One region of the Pseudocalidococcus azoricus BACA0444 genome, then DNA from elsewhere that is predicted to be linked to it. Evidence: riboswitches for the same ligand, from Rfam matches in the RefSeq annotation. Region 1 holds a riboswitch; the other holds the start of a gene.
The links. Region 1 has a riboswitch for cobalamin ahead of RIF25_RS02735 (HupE/UreJ family protein). Riboswitches for the same ligand answer to the same signal wherever they lie in the genome.

Region 1 (7,440 bases):
ATGACACCCTGAAGGTTGCGGTGGAGTTTGGGGCCAAGGTGTTTGAGTTTGCTTGGTGTAATGATTTTTCAGCCGCCCGGAATTATTCTCTCGACCAGGCCAACGGAATTTGGATATTAGTCCTCGATGCCGATGAAGTCTTACGGGTGGAAACTCCTGATTTTAGAGCTAGACTCCAGGCCCACCCGAAAATTGAAGTCTATACTCTCACCCGTCAAGAAGTCGCTACCCAAAGCCAGTTTTCCCCCTTCCGAATTATCCGCCTGTTTCGGAATCAGCCTTATTTGCGCTATGCCGAGCCGTTCCATGAGCAACTGGTCTCCCTCCGACCGGAAATTCCCCAGGTTGACCATTTACCTGGCCTGGTGATTGATCATTATGGCTATGGCCCCGATATGATGATGAGCAAAATTAAGTCGCGGAATATCCCCATCCTGGAAGCAATTCGGGCCTCCACTGGCCTGAGTTTAACCCTCCTCTTTGCCCTCAGCGATCTCTATGAAGCTACGGATCAACCTGCTGCGGCCCAGGCCTGCCAGGAAGAACTTTTTGAACGCATTCTGCCCCACCTCCTGGATAATGCCCCGATCACCAACTTTCCCGCGTTGCCAGAAGCTTTATATCGTCTCGGGCGCAAACTATTAGAGCTAGAAGATTGGGAAACAGTCCGCTTGATTGGACAGCGGGGCCTGGCCTGGTATCCGCACTACCCACCCTTGAATTATTTAGCTGGCCTGTTCCTCAACTCCCTACAGTTTCCGCTAGGGGCTAGTGCCTATTTCCAAAATTGCCTGGATTTAGGTCAAACCCAAACCTACGACCAAAGTTTCCCCTTTAACCAGGCCTACATGGGGCAGTTTGCGGCCAATATGTTAAGCCAATGTCATCTAGAGTTATCCCCAAAATAGAGTCATTTCTATCAAAACTGAGACAGTAAAAACTGCTAACTGTAATGGTTTCAGGTAGGTTAGTATTTAATTCCTAGGTAAATAAATATAAACTCTAATTTATGATTTAATACATTTCAATTAATAAACAATAATCCACTTAAAGCTTAGTTCTGAGTAGAAGGGGAGGCTTTACCCTCAACCGCTAAGTGAGCCAAAAAGGCTGTGATCTACTCGGCTCCCATATCCAGTAGATATAGGACTTCTCAGTTTGATAGGAGTAATGTTTGATTCGCAGAGCATGACTGGCCTGCACTAAGAGTTTTGGCGGTGGGACGTTAATACTCATAAAAACTGATAAACAACTGATATAGATGATTATCTAGTAAAATATTAAATAATGATTAAATTTGGGGTATTTTCAGGCAAAAGGAATTACAAATATACCTCAGACTTAGTTATCTAGCTTTTTGCTGTAGATATACTAGTTTCACAGACAGCGGTTCAAGATGTTTCGTTAGGATAATCGAGAGATGTTCTAAATGACAGCGAAAGAGCTTGGAGGAATCGAGCCGTCTGTAGAACAAACGTATTGTAGCCGACTGCAACTAGTATAGTTTGTGTGTGTCCAAGTTATTTGGCAGCGGCTAAACTTACTGCCGTTAGACCGCAAAGAACACGTTCAGCGCGCAAAGAAGGGATGTGGGTATGGCCAAGCTCGTGTTCGGAATGAACCAGTCCCTGGACGGCTACGTCGACTTTATTGAGTTTGCACCAAACCCCACGCTCTTCCGCCACTTCATTGAGGAGGCTCAAGGGCAGGCGGGTAGTGTGTACGGTCGCAAAATGTATGAGGTCATGCGTTCCTGGGACGACGATCACCCTGAATGGGATGCAGAGGAATATGCTTTTGCGGTGGCGTGGCGGAACCAGCCGAAATGGGTCGTCTCGCGCTCGTTGAAATCGGTCGGCCCCAACGCCATGCTTATTAAGCATGATCTTGAGGGCGCGATCCGCGCGTTGAAGGCCGAGCGCGACGGGGAGATCGAAGTTGCTGGCCCGGACTTGGCGCACAGCCTCACCGAACTTGGCCTGATCGATGAGTATCGAATCTACCTGCACCCCGTCGTGCTTGGTCACGGTAAACCATATTTCGCCGGACCTCGACCGCCGCTCCAACTCACGACTCATGACCGGATTGGCGACGATGTGATCAGGTTGACCTACGTACCTGCTGAATCTCGCGACTCGCCGGACAGAAATCGCCGCTAAAGTGTCTAAGGTGCAGCTCAGTGCGGGCCCAACCAGGTGCTGCACCGGAACGCCTTAGTATGTCGGTTTGGTCTTAAAGTTTATCTGCGTCCGGTGAGCTTGGTCGTTAGACGGCTTGAGTCCTTTGTTGAGGCGTTACTGATGATTGTTGATGAGACACTCAGCATTAAGTTAGTTTTGAACCCAGAAAAGTTTTTTCTCAGGTGTGATATGTTTATTCAGTCGGTTCTGCCGGAGTTCAGCCGCCAGAGGTAACGGGGAAAGTTTGGTGTGAGTCCAACACTGTCCCGCAACTGTAATGAGATTATGAAAATCTCTGAGTCAGGATGCCCGCCGATGATCTAACTCATTTCTATATCTGCGAGGTACAGAGAATGGATAAGTTTAAGGATTTTCGATTTTCCTGTTTTAGTAAGGTTTCCCAACAAGCAGGCGCATTGGCTGTTTTGATAAGTGTTTTGTTGCTGACAGCAACTCCTGCTTCTGCCCATCATGGAATGGGGGGTAGAATGCCATCCACCTTCTTCGAGGGTTTCATATCTGGTATAGCCCATCCCCTGATTGGACTTGACCATTTTGCGTTTATTGTGGCAATTGGTTTGCTTGGTGCAATCAAACGGCAAGGAATCTTGATTCCGATTTCGTTTGTGTTAACAGCGATGCTTGGCACAGGGGCGCACCTAGCAGGCATCAATTTTCCGGGGGTAGAGCTATTTGTCTCTGGATCAATCTTGTTATTCGGTATTTTGTTGGTTATAAAGGATAGCCCCAATACTGGTGTCATTGCAGGTTTGTCAGCAGTTGCCGGTTTATTCCATGGTTATGCCTATGGTGAGTCCATTTTCGGTGCGGAGATGACCCCTTTACTGGCATATCTCATAGGCTTTACAGTTGTTCAACTTTTTGTGTCACTCCTTGCGTTCCGGGTTGGCAAGGCAACCATTCTTAGGCGAGAAGCGGAGCTACAATCTCCAGCCAAGCTGCGTTCTGCTGGTCTAGTGATTTGTGGTGTTGGGCTCGCTTTCTTCGCTTCTCAAGTCATTGCAGTTATATTTCCTGTTCCTGGAGGTTAGAGGTGAGTAAAACCGCCGTCTAACGTTATTTCAAGCAATGACCCTTAGACAACACTTCTAGCTTGTGGGTTGAAACCTGGGGTAATTCTGAATTGGTCAAGTGCTTTGGATAGGCAGATGGGAGTCAATCTTGGGAAAGCTGGTTTTCGAGTTTGCGGAGTCGCTTCATTAATTGGGGCAATTGCTTAAGTTCAGCGACCACGCGTAACCACACCTTATGATCCATCGCTGGATAACCACTGACCCGACTTCCAGCTGGGAGAGAATTATTAATGCCCGTTTTGGCCCCAGCCATTGTCCCATCCCCAATACTTAAATGCCCCGCCGCCCCCACCTGTCCTGCCAGAACTACATGATTACCGACTTGGGTTGAACCCGCCAGGCCAACCTGTCCACATAAGAGTGAATGCTGACCCACTGTGCAGTTATGGGCAATCTGAACCAGATTATCTACCTTTGTGCCCTTGCCTAGGCGGGTTTCCCCAAGGGTAGCCCGATCAATGGTGGTGTTGGCTTGAATTTCCACTTGATCTTCAATCACCACCGTCCCGACTTGGGGGATTTTGTGATGTTGTCCATTGGGTAAGGTGACAAACCCATAGCCATCCGCCCCAATTACGACTCCATTCTGAATAATCACCTGATTGCCCAGTTTGACCTGCTCGCGAATCACCACATGACTATGGAGGAGCGTATCGTCACCCAGGCTGGCCCCCCGATAAATCACACAATGGGGATGGATCGTGACCCGATGGCCAATTACCACATCATCACCAATTACCACATAGGCCCCAATTGCCACATCCTCCCCAACACTCACGTTCTGGCCAATGACGGCGGTAGGGTGAATTTGGGTTGGCAACGGTGTGGGCGGATAAAACAATTCAATGGCCTGGGCAAAAGCGAGGTAGGGATGTTTGACCCGTAGGAGGGGGCAGGGGGCAGGGGCATCAAAATCTTCATTAACAAGAATTGCTCCCGCCTGGCAATCCTGGAGCTTATGGGCATATTTGGGATTGACGAGAAACGTGATATCGCTCTCCTGGGCCTGGTCAATTGGGGCAACTCCGAGAATTTCTAGATTTGTCATTGGGTCAAGCTGGGCTTGGAGTCGCGTGGCCAATTCGACAATTTCCATAGAATAAAACGTCCAATCAAGATTACAGGCTATATATAAGTGATATATGCCAGACTAATCTGCATCCTACCATTCGCCTTTCGGCGACCTACGCGTGTAGCTCCTTTGTTATGGCCATCTGGGGATAGTGCTGATGGAGAATGACGGCGGGTTGCCAAGAACCAATAACGGTTGCCAAAGACTGCATAAGTTTTTCTAAAGAAACGATTCATGGTCTTTCCCAACCCCTAACCCTGTGCCAATCTGAAGACTGCACCACTAAATTGGCATGGTTCGCTCTCCCTGAACCCATAATCTGGGTAGGTAGTTTCGGTTTTTTCTTGGATAAGCTGCCCTCTCTCTCAACTAAAGTAGTCATCGCTACATTATTAAAAGAACCTATACAACTAAAACAAAGGTTTCAATAATCTGATTAACCTACCCTGAATTTTAACGCTAGGGGTTAACTCCATATCCGCCGAAATCCCAGGCCTGGTAACGGCTCAGAAAATCTTTAATAAAATATGCCAGAATCTTTTTGCAAAATTCCTTGATTCATACAAAATATCTAATTTAGGGGATAACTGTCACAGGGTTGATCTCCCCCTAGAGATTCGGTAAAGTCACCTAGAAGTTTAGATATGTTACGTCTAGCAGTAGGATAAGCTTGCTGCAATGGGCGTAGTCACTAGACATATTGCTCTTAATCGCTCTTTTTAAGGTTAAGTACCCCTGTCAGGGTTAACTATTAGAGACGAATCACTGTATGAGGAGGTTCCATTTGATGCTTTCCACTAACCGCCTAGGGGTGACTGCCTCAACCTGTAATCGGGTCGCCCAAGCTCTTAACTGGACTAGCAAAAAATGTACTACTGTGACAGGCCTGGCAGTAGGGATAACTACACTGACCCTCGGCGGGTTACCTTCCGCACAAGCCGCCATACGGTCCTTACCTGAACAGTCACCCTTGGCTCCCCTTGCCTCACCAGCATTTACTTTGACACCTGTTCTGACCGGTTTGAGTAACTCAGCCCCCCTCTCCCTGATGGAGATAACCCCTGCGGCTTCACTGATGCCTCAAACGACCTTCTCTGTGTTGACCGGGGAGAGTTCTAGCGGTTTTAATCCCGTTAGTGCAGATTTCGCCAAGATGCCGGCCAATAATTCTGGGACGACCCTGATTGCCTCAACCCTCCAGGCTTTGCAACTGTCCTTAGCTGGATTACCCTCTGTAACTGGCCTGGATGTGGCACCAGAGGCTACAACTACTGCATTCAAGGTTGTTGATCTCCGGGAGCGTCATGGCAGCCCCTACCAAGACCTCACCCTAGACTTAACCTCAATTCCCGAGTTCGCCATCCCTGGCTATAAGGCCGTTGGTGGTAATGTCTATGAGGAGTTAATGAACGAGACCGAGGCCACCCCCGAATCTGCCCCAGTCACAACCCTCAACGGCAACACCCCCCCGACACAACCCATCGCCCTGGCTCCCCAAAATAGTGGGACTAACCCCGCTAGTGCCACCCTTCCGACCCTTGATTCAACTGTCTTGCCCCAGGCCCCCGTTACCCGGACTACTGCAGTCAGTATTGGTCGCAATGATCAACGTATTCGCTTGGCACGGACAGTTACCCTCCCCCGCACTCTGCCGGGTACTCCCCCTCCTGTCATGGCCACAACTGGGACTTCCCCAAACTCGGCTAATTCAAATCGGAGTAACCCCCAGCCGACCCCTAGCCTAACTGGAGCAGCCCCCATCGCCCTGATTGCCCGCCAGTCCACAGCCCCAACCTTACCCAATATTGAATTACCCCCCCTCCAACCCTCTGATCGCTACTTACCTAACTCCATTACCTTACGGTTCATTTGGCCAGCCCAGGGGGTGTTGACCTCAGGGTTTGGGCCACGCTGGGGTCGGATGCACCGAGGTATTGATATTGCTGCCCCTGTGGGTACACCCGTGCTTGCCTCTGCACCCGGAGTCGTGACCTATGCTGGTTGGAACAGTGGTGGCTTTGGTAATTTAGTTGAAATTCGCCACAATGATGGCACGTTAACCCTTTACGCCCACAATCACCGGATTCGTGTTCGGGAAGGCCAGTATGTCCAGCAGGGTGAGTTAATTGCCGATATGGGCAGCACCGGTCGTAGCACTGGCCCCCATGTGCATTTTGAAATTCGGCCTATGGGGCGTGGGGCCATCAATCCAATGTTGTTTCTCACTCGGGGCTAAGGGCTTGAGCCGTAAGTTACTGGGGCAATCCTGATAGAGTATTGGGCAGGATGTCCTCTGGAACTTGGGTGAGATGCTAGAAACTTGTCCCCGCTGCGCGACCCGGCTGGGTGTGCCATTAAAATCTGGCCGCCAAGTTTGTCCTCATTGTGGCTGGTCAACCATTGTGGTCATTGAACCACCACCCGAATCTGTTCCGCAACAACTTCTGAAGCCGCCTGCGGCCGCTGGAGTTGGGGCAGTGGCGAAGCAATTTTTCCGAGTTGCGGTGCGAATTTTTGCCTATTTTTTCAATAGTGTTAAACAATGGTTCTTGTGGAAGTTTCAAACAACTGGCCCTAAAACTGGGGAAATTTTCAAGGGACTTTCCGAAAAGCTCCACGAACTGGAGGAATCTATCCCAACGGGTAATGAACCCCCAGAGGAACCTTGGCTATACCCCAGAGAAGCATTTCAGGAACTGGGCGGTATTCCCGAAGACAGTACCTCACAAGTCCGCACTCTAGATGGGAAGTTTTTGATTAATTATCCTCAGTTTCGGGTCTTGCACGATAAGGATGCCTATAAAATGCTTGGACTCGACTACAGCCCCGAACGCCAACAGAAGGGGTTAACCTATCTCCGCCGCTTATCTAAAGGCTCTAAGTTTACCAAAAGTTAGGCCGGCCAAGATTAACTAAAGGCGTAGGCGGTTTGTAGCCCCCACCAAATTAAAAGGCCGATAAACCCAAGGACGAGGACAGCAGAGATTGCCACCATCGGCCGGCTATCTGCCCCTTTGAATTTCATGATGCCCCGATCAAAATCAGCAGCCATAAGTTAATGCCTTCCTTCACAGCACTTCGCTTAAATTCTAAG
Region 2 (7,440 bases), on a different contig from region 1:
GGTCAGCGATCCAACTCCCCACACCCCCGTTAATATCAATTAGAGGACTTTCTGGCCCAGCACTACTCCCCACAGTTAGGGAGAGCCAAGAGGCCAAAGCTGTGCCTGGGAGTTTTGTGTAATCTAACTTGCCTTTTTCGTGAAGTTCCTGAACTGCCCCCGCTAGTCCTCCTGCTGCCCCCATATATTTGACAACCAGGCCCACCAATAAGCCGCCAATTCCGGCAATGATCCAGACGCGATAGCGCAACTGATCCCAGGTTGGTAGAATTGCCCGCCCAGGTAATTCATTCCATAATAGGGAAAAACCTAATTTCATAGCTAAATAGAATAAAGTAGCGAGGAGTCCACCAAGCAGACCCACGCCAGCCGCATAGAGCAATAATTTGGGGTAAGGTAAGACTTTCTCTTCCTTGAGCAGATCCGTCATAGGAATAATTGCCAACTTTTCTTTTAGAAATAGCAGACTTTCCCATGCAGGTACAGATCGGCTGTCAGTTGCCAAGCTAACCGCGAGATTATTAATCCGCTGGGAGAGTAAGAATAACAATTATGTTCTTTAATCAAAGCGGGTAACGCGATTCGAACGCGCGACATCAACCTTGGCAAGGTTGCGCTCTACCACTGAGCTATACCCGCATAAACTATTTATTAGGCATTGTTTATCATTTCAAACTATAGCCCCTTTTGTCAAGCATCAGGAGAGAATGACTGGAGGGTCAATGGTTCAATCCTGGATTGGTAATAATTTTCTATGAAAGCGGTTGTTTGTCAGCAATATGGTTCCCCGGATGTTATGCAAGTGGAGGATGTTCAAAAGCCATTATCAGGTTCCAAGGACATTTTAGTTAAGGTATCTGTGGCCAGTGCGACTGCGGCTGATTGTATGGTGCGTCAAGGCATACCAATCTAGGCGTTGCACAATCACGGGATGGTGGAACCGAATATTGGAATCCTGCCAAACTTGAGGTAGTGAAGTAAAAGTCTGATATAGTAAACAGTAATGATTCGTAAGAATAGCCCAGGATTATCTATCCCTGCAAAATTTTGGTTTTATCCTAGGCTCAACGAGGGGGGATTCTTTACCAAGGCTTCTGATGATCAGTCATTCTCACAAATGAAGACCGACTGCTATAGATGCTTTTAGTAGTGGGTAGAACCCTAAAGGTAATGATAGACTTGGAAAAATCAAAGCTGAAGTCACTTGCACCCTTAATCTATGCCTGAATGCCCAAGCTGCCAATCTCACCATACCGTCAAGAACGATCATATCCACAACGGCAAACAGCGTTTCCTGTGTAAACAGTGTGGTCGGCAATATGGCACATTGAAGCTAATTCCTTTAAGAACTCTGCATCATCTATGAAACAAACTGCTTCCCAGGCTCTTTCCCCCAGATTTCGGCCCCAGAACTTACTGGTTATTCCGATTATGGCTGCCTTCATTGGTTTAATAACTCCGGTGGCTTTTGCCCAAGAGATGATCCGTACTCTGACTGTGACAGGCCGTGGCAAAGAGGCTGTAACTCCCACCCAGGCCCAGGTGACATTAGGGGTTGAAATTCAGGCTAAAACCGCCACCGATGCCCAGGCCGAAGTTGCCCGCCGGATGAATAGTGTTGTCAATGTTTTGAAAGCCAATAATGTTAGTAAGCTCCAAACCACTGGGATTAATCTTTCCCCCAACTACGACTACAGCAACAATCAACGGATTTTAAGGGGATATACGGCTCGGAATACTGTCAGCTTTACCACTAGCACTGAATCCACTGGCACGATTTTAGATGCAGCCATCAAAGCTGGGGCCACCACGATTGAAAATGTCAGCCTGATCCTAGCCGATAGCCAGTTTTCTGCGGCCCAAAAAGTTGCTCTCCAACGGGCTACCCTCGATGCCCAGGCCCAGGCCAGTGTTGTTTTGAATACCCTTGGTCTCAAGCCCCAGCAAATTATTGGCATTCAAATTAACAATGCTACTCCCCCAATGCCCCCCCCTAACCCAATGATGATGCGTGTTGCGACCACGGCTGATGCGGCCCCACCAACCCCAGTCATTGCCGGAGAACAACAGGTGGAAGCCACGGTGACTTTACAAATTCAGTACTAAGGCACAGTAATTCCGGGCAATATGGCATTAGATGCAGTTCTTGCACGATCCCGATAATTCCTTACCTATGCTCAAGTTTTGTGGTGATTTTTGTTGTCCTTTGGTTATCCACTTGCCCCGTTCCCCTCTACCCGGAACTTTATTATTTATCTGCTTGGTCTTGGGGCAAATTTAGTAGTGCCATTTTGTAAAGGTCAGATAAAAAAAGTCCAGTAGTTCTTTAACAGTTCCATGTCTAACATCCCTCGCTTCCTGCAATGCCCGACCTGCGGCTCAGACGACATCATGAAAAATGGGACGACCCGTCGTGGAAAGCAGAATTATAAATGCCGTGATTGTGGTCGCCAGTTTGTCGAGAATCCCCAGTGGAAACCTCGTGCCCCGGCCATCTCAGCCATGCTTAATCGCTTTCTCTTAGAGAAAATCCCGTTGGCGGGTATTGCCTGCGTGCTCCAATGATCCGAGTTGTGGCTCTAGAAATACGTCAACGAATATGTCGCCTGAATCGCTAAACTTCCCCCCTGGCCTGGACGCTTAACTCTACACCGGCCGCTCATTCACCGCTCGTATTTGGCTCGTTTTTTGGCTCATTTGCCATCATTTAGCATCATCTCCTATCAGTTTATAACAGCTAATAACACTATGAAGGCCGACAAAGATAGGGTTGCAAGCATTGAAGTAACGGTATATCAAGAACGTACCCGGTTGGGATCGAACCAACGACCGATCGCTTAGAAGGCGAGTGCTCTATCCGCTGAGCTACGGGTACACAAGGGGCAGGCAAAAATTGCCGCTCAAGTCCAGGCCAATGACTGGCTGGATTACTTCAATCCTATCAGGTCACTAAGGTGGGGATTTACTGGAGGACGCGAGTTGCCGAGGAACAATCAATTACTCAGGAAATCCGGCCAGATGATATGGTGGTGAAATCGGTTTTGGTGGGGAGCAGCCATCAAACGCAAGGGGGAAAGTGTAGTGCCCAATCTACCGCTGTCCCGCAACTGTGATGAGAATGTCTAACCTAAGTTCTCTCAGTCAGAATGCCCGCCGATATGATGAACACCAATAAAAGTTACGTCTGCGAGGTACAGGCAAACATGAATATTTCCCGCTGGTTAAGTCTGGGGATGATAGCTGGGTTAAGTTTTTATCTGGTTATCGCCTCTCCCGCTCCCGCCTATGCCATGCACATTATGGAAGGCTTCTTACCCCTGAAGTGGGCGGTCTTTTGGTGGATTGTTTTTCTGCCTTGTTTTTGGCTTGGCTTCCGCTCTCTAAACCGCATTGTCAAGGAACAGCCGGAATTAAAGCTGCTTTTGGCGTTGGCTGGGGCTTTTACGTTTGTCTTGTCCGCTCTCAAACTTCCTTCAGTCACCGGCAGTTGTTCTCATCCGACTGGGACAGGCCTGGGGACGATTTTGTTTGGCCCTTGGGTGATGAGTGTTTTGGGTGCACTGGTCTTACTGTTCCAGGCCCTGCTTTTAGCCCACGGTGGTTTGACAACTCTAGGAGCCAATGCGGTTTCGATGGCTGTGGTTGGCCCATTGGTTGCCTATGGAGTCTATTGGCTGGTTCTCAAAACAACCCACAAGCAGAAAGTGGCGATTTTCTTAGCCGCCGCCCTAGCAGATCTGGCAACCTATGGGGTCACATCCTTGCAACTAGCCTTAGCATTTCCGGCCCCAGTGGGTGGGGTTTTAGCCTCATTTCTGAAGTTTGGGGGGATTTTTATGATTACCCAAATTCCTTTGGCCCTAAGTGAGGGATTGTTGACGGTCTTAGTTTGGAACTGGCTCGAGGCCTATTCTCCTGATGAGTTACGGATGTTAAATCTACTCAATCTCGGTTCAATTTCTCCTGTCACTACTAAAGACGCATGATCACGAGAATTCAGAACCCTTTTATACAATCATCAATGAAAGGTAAGAACGGTGAAAAATCAACCATCTTGGACTAATTGGATCTTGGTTTTGGGTGTCATTTCCCTGGCCATAGTCCCGCTAGTGGTGGCTAAGGGAGCAGAATTTTCTGGTGCAGATGGCCAGGCTGAGGCAGCAATTAATGAGATTCATCCTGACTACGAAACCTGGTTTAATCCCATTTTTGAGCCAGCTAGTGGTGAGATAGAGTCCCTTTTGTTTGCCACTCAAGCCGGGATTGGGGCCGGAATTATTGGCTATGTCATCGGTTGGTATCGTGGCCGCAAGGAAACCGGAACGGATGCTACTCCATCCCCTGTGAAAAATAAAAATCCGCATTAACCTTATCAAGGGCAAAATCTTAAACCACAGCGTTAGGTAGGCTATTCAGACCGATCAAAACCATAGAAATCTGGTCAGCCCAACGCTTTCAACCGCTCGTTATTTAATTTTCCATGGGGCACCCGCGATATGGCTAGTAAAATTCCTGTCACCATCATCACTGGCTTTTTAGGCAGTGGTAAAACAACCCTAATTCGTCATCTTCTCCAAAACAATCAAGGGCGGCGGATTGCAGTCTTAGTGAATGAATTTGGGGAAATTGGCATTGATGGGGATTTGTTGCGCTCCTGCACCCCTGAAACCTGTGAAGACAGCAAAATTTGGGAGTTAACCAATGGCTGCTTGTGTTGCACGGTTCAGGAAGAATTTTTACCAACCATGCTACAACTCCTAAAACGACGGGATCAACTCGATCATATTTTGATTGAAACCTCTGGCCTGGCTCTCCCCAAACCCCTGGTAACAGCCTTTCGCTGGCCAGACATTCGGCAGGGGGCAACGGTGGATGGTGTGGTCACGGTTGTGGATTGTGCGGCGGTGGCGGCCGGTCAATTTGCCCCAGATTTAGCCGCAATTGAGGCTCAACGCCAGGCCGATGAGAGCTTGGATCATGACACTCCCCTCGGAGAACTGTTTGAAGATCAATTGGCCTGCTCGGATTTGGTGATTCTCAATAAAACCGATCAAGTGGATGCTGCCACCCAGGCCCAGGTCATTACCAAACTCCAGCAGGAACTCTCCCCTCGCGTTAAAATCTTTGCTACCCACCAGGCCCAGGCCGATTTGAATTTAGTTTTGGGGTTTCAGGCCGCCGTGGAAGACGATTTAGACGCTCGCCCCAGTCATCATGATTTGGAAGAAGACCATGATCACGATGATGAGATTAATTCCGCCTATATAATTCAGGATCAGGAATTTCAGCCGGAAGTCCTGCGCCAACGTCTGGACGCTCTGGTGAAAACCGAAGAAATTTATCGGATCAAGGGATTTGTGGCTGTTCCTGAAAAACCAATGCGCCTGGTGATGCAGGGAGTGGGCCAACGCCTCAATTATTTCTATGATCGACTCTGGCAACCTGAAGAACCCCGCCAAACCCGTCTAGTTTTCATTGGCCGGAACTTGGATTCGCAGCGATTGGTGGCAGGTTTATTGAGCTAAATTATCCAACAGTTGTGTGTACTTGCGAGAGATAAAGATACGGCAATCCGTCTTCATTTGTGAGACTGTTTGATCATCACTGCCCTTGGTCAGGAGTAGCTCTTTTTTAGGCCTGGGGTTAAGTCAAAATTAATCGGCCACGAATAATGTTGAGCTAATCTCACGAATCATTACTGTTTGCTATATGCTGTTTTTTACTGGCTTGTATATGTTGGATGAGTTCTGTAGAGCGAAATCTGTAGCTCAGTTTTGGCAAGCTTACCTAGAGTCAAATCCGACTGTTTTATCTACCCGTGATCATGCTGAGGCAGTACAGTTTGGTGATTATCCTGATTTAGCCAATGAATTAGGGCAGTTAGTTCTTAGAGGGGACAAAACCGCAACCTGCTCGGCTTTGTGGGAATGGGAAGCAGCTACAGAGGAAATTCCTAAAGTTGGTCTCAAGCGCATTGTGATAGATGGAGTCAATAACCCTTTGTGCGTAATTGAAACCACCGAAGTCAAGCTTTGTCCATTTAATCAGGTTGATGCACAATTTGCAGCGGATGAGGGTGAAGGGGATCAGACTCTGGCTACTTGGCGGCGGGAACACTGGGCCTATTTTTCTCGAGTTTTACCAGAAATTGGCCAACAGCCCACTCCAGAAATGCTTTTGGTGTGTGAGCGTTTTAGAGTGATTTTTCCATAATTCTCCGCATATTTCACCCAACTCAACTGGAGTACTGATACCCCGAGAGTATGGTAAAAAGAGGATCTAACTGCTGACGATGGGTATGACTCTCTCGCCCCTAGAGCGCAATACAATCGATGTCCTCATTGTTGGCGGTGGGACGATGGGCCTGGCTATTGGGATAGAACTGGCTCTCCAAGGGGCTAAACCGACAATCCTCACCCGCAATTTTGAAGAAGCGGCTCTCCATGCGGCGGCCGGAATGTTAGCTCCCCAGGCCGAACAACTGTCCCCCGGCCCAATGTTGGACTTATGTTTAGCCAGTCGCGCGCTTTATCCCGATTGGATTAGTAAATTAGAGCAACTGACGGGCCTGGATGCCGGCTATTGGCCCTGTGGGATTTTGGCACCGGTGTATGAGGGGGAAGAGAGTAGTGAGAAAAGAGCACGGGGGAGAGAGAATCAGGAACAGCGCAATGGGGAACAGATTTCCTCGCAGCTAGAGAACTCATGCCGGATGCCGGATGCCTTCCTTCTCGCCCACTGGTTAACTGGAGAAGAACTCACGGCTCGCCAGTCGGGATTAGCCCCAAAAGTTAGGGGGGCCTGGTGGTATCCCCAAGATGGCCAGGTGGATAATCAAGCTTTAGCTAAGGTGCTATTGATGGCGGCAACGGAACTGAGGATTCCGATCAAAACCCACATTACAGTTGATCAATTCTTAACTACCAATCATCAAGTGACGGGGGTAGCGACTACGGCTGGAATTTGGCAAGCGGATCACTATGTTTTGGCCAGCGGGGCCTGGAGCCAGAGTTTATTGCCGATTCCGGTCATTTCACGCAAAGGACAGATGCTGGCACTCAAACTTGAACCCGGCCAGGCCCCACCCCTAAATCAGGTGATCTTTGCCCCAGATGTCTATTTGGTTCCTCGTCAGTCCGAGCGGATTGTGATTGGGGCCACCAGTGAAGCTGTGGATTTCAGGCCTGGTAACACCCCCCAAGGGATTCGCCAACTCCTGAGTGCAACTACGGCTCTCTGCCCAGGCCTGGCTGATTTAACCATTGAAAAGCTCTGGTGGGGATTCCGCCCGTTAACGCCCGATGAATGGCCAATTTTAGGTCAAGGGGCCTGGGACAATCTTTGGTTAGCTACCGGACATTATCGCAACGGTATCTTGCTTGCCCCCATTACTGCCCACCACATCAGTGAGTCTATTCTCAAGGGGCAATCAGTTCCTCC

Region 2: linked by a shared signal. The riboswitch ahead of RIF25_RS09525 (energy-coupling factor ABC transporter permease) and the one ahead of RIF25_RS02735 (HupE/UreJ family protein) in region 1 are both predicted to bind cobalamin.

Annotation. Positions count from the first base shown of each region.
Region 1 is NZ_JAVMIP010000002.1:59,504-66,943, forward strand. It holds gene RIF25_RS02725 (glycosyltransferase family 2 protein) at 1-908, shown strand, start outside; gene RIF25_RS02730 (dihydrofolate reductase family protein) at 1,596-2,159, shown strand; cobalamin riboswitch at 2,366-2,511, shown strand; gene RIF25_RS02735 (HupE/UreJ family protein) at 2,534-3,232, shown strand; gene lpxD (UDP-3-O-(3-hydroxymyristoyl)glucosamine N-acyltransferase) at 3,357-4,370, opposite strand; partial or broken gene RIF25_RS17085 (M23 family metallopeptidase) at 6,154-6,582, shown strand; gene RIF25_RS02750 (hypothetical protein) at 6,656-7,243, shown strand; gene RIF25_RS02755 (hypothetical protein) at 7,255-7,398, opposite strand.
Region 2 is NZ_JAVMIP010000008.1:74,645-82,084, reverse strand. It holds gene RIF25_RS09560 (chloride channel protein) at 1-430, opposite strand, end outside; tRNA gene RIF25_RS09555 (tRNA-Gly) at 568-639, opposite strand; gene RIF25_RS09550 (hypothetical protein) at 755-913, shown strand; partial or broken gene RIF25_RS09545 (transposase-like zinc-binding domain-containing protein) at 1,220-1,321, shown strand; gene RIF25_RS09540 (SIMPL domain-containing protein) at 1,363-2,106, shown strand; partial or broken gene RIF25_RS09535 (IS1/IS1595 family N-terminal zinc-binding domain-containing protein) at 2,338-2,460, shown strand; tRNA gene RIF25_RS09530 (tRNA-Arg) at 2,803-2,875, opposite strand; cobalamin riboswitch at 3,020-3,172, shown strand; gene RIF25_RS09525 (energy-coupling factor ABC transporter permease) at 3,204-3,986, shown strand; gene RIF25_RS09520 (energy-coupling factor ABC transporter substrate-binding protein) at 4,038-4,367, shown strand; gene cobW (cobalamin biosynthesis protein CobW) at 4,497-5,525, shown strand; gene RIF25_RS09510 (ASCH domain-containing protein) at 5,710-6,213, shown strand; gene thiO (glycine oxidase ThiO) at 6,293-7,440, shown strand, end outside.